Regions from separate parts of the Stenotrophomonas sp. YJH_SMC_20 genome, predicted to be linked through region 2. Evidence: predicted binding sites of a transcription regulator. Region 2 holds the regulator's gene; the other holds the start of a gene.

Evidence for each region. Region 2 encodes HrcA, which represses chaperone genes, less so after heat shock. Its sites were predicted from a motif close to TTNGCACTCNNNNNNNNNGAGTGCNAA; they were not measured.
Region 1: the regulator HrcA is predicted to act here: its motif matches at 2,606-2,632, upstream of rpoH (RNA polymerase sigma factor RpoH).

Annotation. Positions count from the first base shown of each region.
Region 1 is NZ_JCAFRG010000004.1:367,473-372,221, reverse strand. Features, by position in the region: gene AC5P6A_RS10075 (DUF2247 family protein) at 1-392, opposite strand, end outside; gene AC5P6A_RS10070 (RHS repeat domain-containing protein) at 399-1,370, opposite strand; gene rpoH (RNA polymerase sigma factor RpoH) at 1,719-2,594, opposite strand; gene ung (uracil-DNA glycosylase) at 2,873-3,586, opposite strand; gene AC5P6A_RS10055 (response regulator) at 3,583-4,425, opposite strand; gene ftsX (permease-like cell division protein FtsX) at 4,433-4,749, opposite strand, start outside.
Region 2 is NZ_JCAFRG010000003.1:236,893-241,641, forward strand. Features, by position in the region: gene recN (DNA repair protein RecN) at 1-1,517, opposite strand, end outside; gene hrcA (heat-inducible transcriptional repressor HrcA) at 1,633-2,697, shown strand; gene grpE (nucleotide exchange factor GrpE) at 2,761-3,276, shown strand; gene dnaK (molecular chaperone DnaK) at 3,458-4,749, shown strand, end outside.

The DNA.
Region 1 (4,749 bases), on a different contig from region 2:
GAAGCTGGCATGTACCTGACAAAGCTCTCCAGAGACTCCGGGTAATCAAAATCAGCGTAGATCCTCTCAACCTCTCCGAGCGGATCAGCAATCTCATCGCGCTTGGCGTAGGCGTCCGCGAGAAATGCAACAAGCCATCTTCTGAGAATCTCATCCTCGTTTGAGTTCTTATCGAATGCCGCCAACTGCGCAGCTACGCTATTACGCTCATCGGGAAGAACCCCTTCAAGCCTTTCAATCAAGGCGTTCAGATTGAACTTCCCTTCCAGTTCCTTCTGCTCCGACGCGCAGTGCTTCACAACCTCAAAGTCAATCAGATGGCGCCCCAGTGCCCATGCCACCTCGGTCTGATTCCAGGGTCCATAGGGTTGAATAGAGTCATACGTTCTCATGGGCACTCACTTCTTGTTTGGTATTCCGTTCATGCTGCCACCTTCCACAAATCTTTGATGGGTCAAGTCGCCAGCCTTGTCGACTATGTATTCAAATCGACCGGCCTTTCCATTGAGTTCACCTGGCAGCTGCGTCAGAGTGCGGACCACGCCGTCACCCCCTGTCAACGGAGTATGAACACCCGCTTCTGCAGCCGTCTCTCGCATAAAGGTCGCCGAATTGTGCCCAGCGTCGGCTTTGAGTGCACTTCCCACAGGTCGGGAATTCAGAAGTGCCCGACCTTCAACACTCAGAGCTTTGGATGCCGCCACACCTGCTCCACCGGCACCTGTAACTCCTGCGATATCAGCAGCGATACTGGTAGCTGCTGATATGACACTTGGATTGGCCATCGCAACCATGCCAGCTTCGATCAGCACTGGGGCAGCCATTGCCGCTGTAACAGCGATTGCGGCCGGTCTCATCGGCTCGTATACGGCGCCATTTCCGGCAGCAATATCCCTCCGATGCTGCTCAACGAATCGCTCTGCGGCCTGCCTTCCATCCGCATCGACGAACCTGTAGGGATTCCCGTTCGCGTACCGATACCTATTGAACTGCTCAACTGGCTTTTGGTGAGCGGTGACTGGGTCCACTGACAAAAACACACCCAATTGTGGATCCATGTAGCGCTGTTGCATGTAGCTCAGCCCTGTGGCCGAGTCACTCACATGTCCGGCGTACCCAGGTCCATCCGTGACCTGACCGCCTACCACGGCCCCGTAGGGCTCGTAGTCATATCGTTTGATGACGTTGCCGTTGGCATCGCTTTCGGCCACAACCGAGCCGAGGGCATCAGTGTGAATGTATGTGATCGTTGTCTGGGCGATTGCGGATGGTGACAGGCCAAGGCCCATCAGCAGCAAGCAGCACAGCCAGGCGCCTATGACACCAAGCTTGCGAGTTCGACCTTCAAATGCCCCGAAGCGGGTGGACACACCGCCTGCAGTTCCCCCGAACCTGCGCATCATTCCAATCCATGAAAGAGCCTTGAAGCAAGGCTTGGCATTCATAGCACAGGAAGGCAGTCATCGGAGTCCAACTCCAGGACTGAGGCCAAAGGGACCATTCTGAATTGGACCAGGCCCTTGGCTATAAACCTCGCGAGGGCTTGAACGGCCACCGGAAGCGCATGACTGCCAGCCATGGGCTGGTACTACTGAAGCAGCCGATCAGCGGCCTGCATTACCAACTGCCATGCCGGCCGAACAAAAAAGCCCCGACCAACGCCGGGGCTTTTCATCAGAACGGGTCCGGAAATAGGAACCGAACCTAAGATCCATGCCTTACGCGGTGAACAGCGCCTTCATCTTCTTCAGCGCGTTCGCCTCGACCTGGCGGATGCGCTCGGCCGACACGCCGTACTCGTCGGCCAGCTCCTGCAGCGTCACCTTGCTGTCGGCATCCAGCCAGCGACGACGGATGATGTCGCGCGAACGCGCATCCAGTTCGGCCAGGCCTTCGCGCAGCAGCTGCATCTGGTTGTCTTCGCTGTCCTCGCGCTCGTAAGCCATCGACGGGTCTTCATCATCGGCAACCAGGAACGCAGCCGGCGACGGCGGTGCGTGTTCGTTGTCCTCGTCGGACGGCGCATCGAAACCGATATCGCGGCCGGACAGGCGCGACTCCATTTCCATGACCTCGCGCTCGGACACGTTCAGGTCCTTGGCCACCGCGCTCACTTCCGCCGCGTTCATCCAGCCCAAGCGCGTCTTCGACTTGCGCAGGTTGAAGAACAGCTTGCGCTGCGCCTTGGTGGTGGCGACCTTCACGATGCGCCAGTTCTTCAGGATGAACTCGTGCATTTCGGCACGGATCCAGTGCACGGCGAAAGAGACCAGGCGCACGCCCATGTCCGGGTCGAAGCGCTTGACCGCCTTCATCAGGCCGATGTTGCCTTCCTGGATCAGGTCGCCCAGGGCGAGGCCGTAGCCGTTGTAGCCGCGGGCCACGTGCACCACGAAGCGCAGGTGCGAATGCACCAGCTCGCGGGCGGCGTCCAGATCGTTGCCGTCGCGGAAGCGACGGGCCAGGTCCTGTTCGTCATCGACCGACAGCACCGGAATCTGGTGCACGGCACCGATGTAGGCGTCCAGCGAACCGAGCGCACTGGGAATCGGGAGATTGTTTGCCACAAGGGCAGTAGAGGTGTTCTGGCTCATAGGCACCCATCTTAGCAGTCCGGGATTTGGACTGCTAAAGGAGGAAAAAGTTCCAGCATCCCATTGATGCAACACTGGTCCCAAACAGAGCCCTACCGTAGCGCGATTTGATGACAGTGGCGAGCACGCTTTTCGGGATTCACAATCCCTTGGAATTCAAGCAATTACCCACTGAAAACCTGCTGATTCCGGTCAAGCGGAGCTGAACGCGCCGTTCCGGAGGCCCATTCAGGACGGGGAACGTTGTCCGGCGTTCAGGCCCGGCCACTCGCCGGCGCTCAGAGCGCCGAGCGCGGCGGCAGCGACCAGTCGATCGGGGCCTGGCCGCGGCGCTGCAGGTACTCGTTGGCCATGGAGAAATGGCGGCAGCCGAGGAAGCCACGATGGGCCGACAGCGGCGACGGATGCGGGGCCTTCAGCACGCGATGGCGGCGGGTGTCGATGACCTTGCCCTTCTGCTGCGCGTAGGCGCCCCAGAGCATGAACACCAGGCCTTCGCGCTCGCGGTTGAGCACGTCCACCACATGATCGGTGAAGCCTTCCCAGCCACGGCCCTGGTGCGCGCCGGCCTTGCCCTCCTCCACCGTCAGCACGGCATTGAGCAGCAGCACGCCCCGTTGCGCCCACGGGATCAGGCAGCCGTGGTCCGGGCGCGGGATACCGAGATCGCTCTCGATCTCCTTGTAGATGTTCAGCAGCGACGGCGGCACCGGCACGCCGGGCGGTACCGAGAAACTCAGGCCGTGGGCCTGGCCGCGCCCGTGGTACGGGTCCTGGCCGAGGATCACCACCTTCACCTGCTCGAACGGCGTGGCGTCAAACGCTGCGAAGATCTGCGGCCCGGGCGGGAACACCGCCGCACCGCTGGCCTTGCGCTGGCGCAGGAAGGCCGACAGCTCGCGCATCTGCGGCTGCAACAGGTACTCACCGACGTGCTGCTTCCAGCTCGGTTCCAGCTGGATCGTCGGGGTGTCGGTTACTTCATCGATCATCGCAACAAAGGTCCATCATTCAATCGAGCCAGGCGCAGCTGGAACAGCACCTTGGTGACCAGCAGCCGCTCTTCGATCGGCTTGAGCACCAGGTCGTTGGCACCGGACTGCAGCAGCCCGGTCTGGTTGTGGGGGTTGCCGTCGCCGGTCATCACCAGCACGGGCAGGCGGCGCTTGCCGTAGCCGAAGTCCACGCGCACGCGCTGCACCACGTCGCGGCCGCTCAGCTCGCCCTTCAGGGTGACGTCGGTCAGCACCAGGTCGATGCGGTGGCGGCTGCGGCCCAGCGACTCGGCGGTGAGCAGGGTGAAGGCCTCTTCGGCGCTGACCACGTGCAGCACGTTCAACTGCTGCCGCTCGAGCATGCGCTTGGTGGCCTCGGCCACTACGCGGCTGTCCTCGATATAGAGGATGGTGGCGCCGGGGATGGTCTGCGGCTGCACATAGCCACGGATGAAGGTCGCCAGCGCTTCATGGCCCAGGGATTTGTCGAAATAGTCCGTGACGTACTCGGTGAAGCGGCGCTGCTCCAGGTGCTGCTGGGCGTCGCCGGAAACCACGATCACCGGCACATAGGCCTGTCCGGCCGCTTCGCGGACCATGCGCGCCAGCGCCAGGCCGTCGCCATCACGCAAGGTCAGCGAGGTCGTCACCAGGTCCACCGGGCCCTGCGCCAGCGCCTGCTGCGCGTCTTCGATGCTGTCGCAGCCAATCACATCCACGCCCGGCAGGTCGCGCTGCAGGACGTCGGCGATCAGCTTGCGGACCAGCTTCGAGCCATCGACCACCATCACCCGCGTCGCGGGCCCTTCAAGGTGCTTCAGCGCTTGCGGTTGCATGCCGGTCTCAGGTATCGGTCGGGCGGGTCTGGCGGAGGAAGTGGCCGGTCACCAGCCAGGCACCCAGCCAGCCCAGCAGCAGCGTGCCGAGCAGGACCAGGCCACCATGCAGCAGGTCCAGGCCATGCAGCACGAACGGGCTGCCGTAGCTGCGCGAGAGTTCGGCCAGCGGCACGCGCAGCGCGGCACCGGCGGCGCCGATCAGGGCCAGTGCAACCGCGCCTGCGCCCAGGCCATACCACGCACCCAGATACAGGAAGGGGCGGCGGATGAAGCCATCGCTGGCGCCAAGCAGCTGCAGCACGCCGATCTCTTCGCGGCGCG
Region 2 (4,749 bases):
CTGACCCGGTAATGGGCATGGCCCTTGGAGGCGACCTGCGGCAGATGGGTCACGCACAGCACCTGGCGCTTCTCGCCCAGTGCGCGCAGCTTCTGGCCGACGATGTCGGCCACCGCGCCGCCGATGCCTGAATCCACTTCGTCGAACACCATCGTCGGCACCGCGTCCAGATCCAGCGCGGCCACTTCAATGGCCAGCGAGATGCGTGACAGTTCACCGCCCGAGGCCACCTTGCGCAGGGCGCGCGGCGGCTGGCCGGCGTTGGCCGCCACCAGAAACTCCACCCGTTCGGCGCCCTGCGGATCCGGCTTGTCGGCGTCCTGCGGCTCCAGTTCGATCAGGAACTGGCCGCCGCCCATGCCCAGTTCGGCGATGATGCTGGTGGTGGTGGCCGACAGTTCGGCGGCGGCGCTGCGGCGGCTGGCGGTCAGCACTTCAGCCTGCACGCGCCAGGCGGCGGCGGCCTTGTCGATCTCGCCGGCCAGGCGCTGCAGGCGCTCGTCGGCGCCGCGCAGTTGCTCCACTTCGGCATGCATGCGCTCGCGTTGCGCGCCCAGCTCGTCCATCGGCACGCGGTGCTTGCGGGCCAGGTCGTGCAGGCGGCCGAGGCGGCGCTCGTTCTCCTCGAACTGTTCCGGGTCGGCATCCAGATCGTCGTGCACGCGGTCAAGCAGCGACAGGGCTTCGTGCAGCTGGATCGAGGCATTCTCGATCAGGCCGTCCACCTCGCCCAGCCGTGGGTCGTGTTCGATCAGGCGCGACAGCTCGTGGCGCACCTGCTGCAACAGGTCCAGCGCGGAGCTGCCGTCGTCACCGTTGAGCTGGTTGCTGGCCGCCTGGCAGGCACTCAGCAGGGCGCTGGCGTGGGCCTGGCGACGGTGGCTGGCGCCGAGTGCCGCGATCGATTCCGGCTCAAGGTCTTCCCGGTCCAGTTCGCGCAGCTGGTGCTCGAGGAAGCCGATCCGGTCACTGACGTCGCCCTGTTGCGACAGCGCCAGCGATTCATCGACCAGTGCCTGCCAGGCCGCGGCGGCGCGCCGTACCTGGCGGCGTTCGTTCTCGTTGCCGGCATAGGCATCCAGCAGCGCCAGCTGCGACGGGCGCGTCAGCAGGGCCTGCTGTTCGTGCTGGCCGTGGATCTCCACCAGCAACGAGGCCAGGTCGCCCAGCTGGGCCAGGGTCACCGGGCGGCCGTTGATCCAGGCCCGGGAACCGCCGTCGGCGCGGATCACGCGGCGCAGCTGGCATTGGTCCTCGTCGTCCAGCTCGTTGTCGGCCAGCCACTGGCGGGCGGCCTGCAGCTGCTCCAGCGCGAATTCGGCGGAAAGCTCGGCGCGGGCGGCGCCATGGCGGACCACGCCGCTGTCGGCGCGCAGGCCGGACAGGAAGCCCAGCGCGTCGACCATCAGCGACTTGCCGGCGCCGGTCTCGCCTGAAACCACGGTCATGCCTGGCCCGAACTCCAGTTCGGTAGCGCGGACGACGGCGAAATCCTTGATCGAAAGATGTCTGAGCATGGGTAAGGGGGTATCAGCAGCCGCGCAACGCTAGCACGCGGGCGCGGGAGGTCCAATGACTTGCCAAGGTGATGCGCCGCCATTATCTAGTGTCCGTGTCTCACAGGTTGATTCCATGCACGGTTCTCCCGACCAGCTTGCCCCGCGTGCGCGCCATCTGCTGCGCACGCTGATCGCGCGTTATATCCAGGACGGTGAGCCGGTGGGCTCGCAGACGCTGGCACGCGTGGCCGGGCTGGAGGTCAGCCCGGCCACCATCCGCAACATCCTCGGCGACCTGGAGGACCTGGGCCTGCTGGCCTCGCCGCATACCTCGGCCGGGCGGGTACCGACCGCGCACGGCTACCGGGTATTCGTCGACAGCCTGCTGCAGATGCAGCCGCCGGGCGAGGGCGAGCTGGCCCGGCTGCGCCAGGAGCTGGCCGGCGGTGGCAGCACCCAGGCCCTGCTCGGCAGCGCTTCGGAACTGTTGTCGGCGATGAGCCACTTCGTCGGCGTGGTCAGCGCCCCGCGGCGGGAGCAGTTCGCCTTCCGCCAGATCGATTTCGTGGCGCTGGACGGACGGCGGGTGCTGGCGATCCTGGTGTTCGCCGACAACGAGGTACAGAACCGGGTCATTGAGACCCGCCAGGAGTTTGCGCCGGGGCAGCTGGAGCAGGTCGCCAACTACCTCAATGCGCATTTCGCCGGCCTGCCGCTGGCCGAGATCCGCACCCGCCTGCTGCTGGAACTGCGCGATGCCCGGTCCGAACTGGAACAGCTGCTGGCGCACAGCATCGAACTGGCCGAACAGGCCCTGCAGCCGCCGGCCGACGACATGCTGGTGGCCGGCCAGACCCGGCTGATGGGGGTGCAGGACCTGTCTGACCTGGAGCGCCTGCGCGAACTGTTCGAGCTGTTCTCCAGCAAGCGCGAGATCCTGCAGCTGCTGGAGCGGACCATCCAGGCGCCGGGCGTGCGCATCTTCATCGGCGAGGAGACCGGGATGATGCCGCTGCAGGGCGTCTCGCTGGTCACCGCCCCGTACACCGCCAACGGCCAGGTGCTGGGCGTGCTGGGCGTGATCGGTCCCAAGCGGATGGCCTACGACCGCGTGATCCCGCTGGTCCAGGCCACGGCCGATGTGCTCGGCGCGGCCTTTTCACCGGCCTCGCGCACGCCGGGAACATCCGACGCTTGAAACGCAGCATCCCGCCCACACTAGGGTGGTTGGAGGCGGAGTTTGACCGCCAGGGACCCAGACATGAACCACGAACAGCCAGATATCGAATCCCAGCAGAGTGCCGCCGATGCGGCCGCCACCGCCGGCGTCAACGACGAAGTCGAGCGCCTGCGCGCCGAAATCGAACAGGTCAAGGCCGATGCCCTGCGTGAGCGCGCCGACCTGGAGAACCAGCGCAAGCGCGTTGCCCGTGACATCGAACAGGCCCGCAAGTTCGCCAACGAGAAGCTGCTGGGCGATCTGCTCCCCGTGTTCGACAGCCTGGACGCCGGCCTGAAGGCCGCCGGCGACGACCCGCACCCGCTGCGCGAAGGCCTGGAGCTTACCTACAAGCAGCTGCTCAAGGTCGCTGCCGACAACGGCCTGGTCCTGCTGGACCCGATCGGCCAGCCGTTCAACCCGGAACACCACCAGGCGATCAGCCAGGCCCCGACCCCGGGCGCCGCCCCGGGCAGCGTGGTGACCGTGTTCCAGAAGGGCTACCTGCTCAACGAGCGCCTGCTGCGGCCGGCGCTGGTGGTGGTGGCCGCCGAGTGATCCCGCGGGGCCGGGCGGCGGACAGCCACCGCCACCCGACCCGACGCTGAACGCGCCGGATGACCGGAAACACAGCGTTCGGAGGATGGCTTGAATGTTCCACGAGCCTCCCCCACATCGTATTCATCCACCGGCCGAACGGCCGGACTGACCCCAACAAGTATCCTCAGGAGTCTCCCCCATGGGCAAGATCATTGGTATCGACCTCGGCACCACCAACTCGTGCGTGGCGATCATGGACGGCGGCAAGGCCCGCGTCATCGAGAATTCGGAAGGCGATCGCACCACCCCGTCGATCGTCGCCTACACCAAGGACGGCGAAGTCCTGGTCGGTGCCTCGGCCAAGCGCCAGGCCGTGACCAACCCGAAGAACACCTTCTACGCGGTGAAGCGCCTGATCGGCCGCAAGTTCACCGATGGCGAGGTGCAGAAGGACATCGCCCACGTCCCGTACAGCATCCTGGCCCATGACAATGGCGACGCCTGGGTGGCCACCAGCGACGGCAAGAAGATGGCGCCGCAGGAAATCTCGGCCAAGGTGCTGGAAAAGATGAAGAAGACCGCCGAGGACTTCCTCGGTGAGAAGGTCACCGAAGCGGTCATCACCGTGCCGGCCTACTTCAACGACAGCCAGCGCCAGGCGACCAAGGACGCCGGCCGCATCGCCGGCCTGGACGTCAAGCGCATCATCAACGAGCCGACCGCGGCCGCGCTGGCCTATGGCCTGGACAAGGGCGACAACAAGGATCGCAAGATCGTGGTGTACGACCTGGGCGGCGGCACCTTCGACGTCTCGGTGATCGAGATCGCCAACGTCGACGGTGAAAAGCAGTTCGAAGTGCTGGCCACCAACGGCGACACCTTCCTGGGCGGCGAAGACTTCGACAACCGCGTCATCGAGTACCTGGTTGAAGAGTTCAACAAGGACCAGGGCATCGACCTGCGCAAGGATCCGCTGGCCCTGCAGCGCCTGAAGGACGCTGCCGAGCGCGCCAAGATCGAGCTGTCCAGCGCCCAGCAGACCGAAGTGAACCTGCCGTACGTCACTGCCGACGCGTCGGGTCCGAAGCACCTGAACATCAAGCTGACCCGCGCCAAGCTGGAAGCGCTGGTGGATGACCTGATCAGGAAGTCGATCGAGCCGTGCCGCGTCGCCCTGAACGATGCCGGCCTGCGTTCGAGCGACATCAGCGAAGTGATCCTGGTCGGCGGCCAGACCCGCATGCCGAAGGTGCAGCAGGCGGTGACCGAGTTCTTCGGCAAGGAACCGCGCAAGGACGTCAACCCCGACGAGGCCGTGGCACTGGGTGCGGCGATCCAGGGCGGCGTGCTGGGTGGCGACGTCAAGGACGTGCTGCTGCTGGACGTGACCCCGCTGTCGCTGGGCATCGAAACCATGGGTGGCGTGTTCACCAAGATCATCGAGAAGAACACCACCATCCCGACCAAGGCCTCGCAGGTGTTCTCCACCGC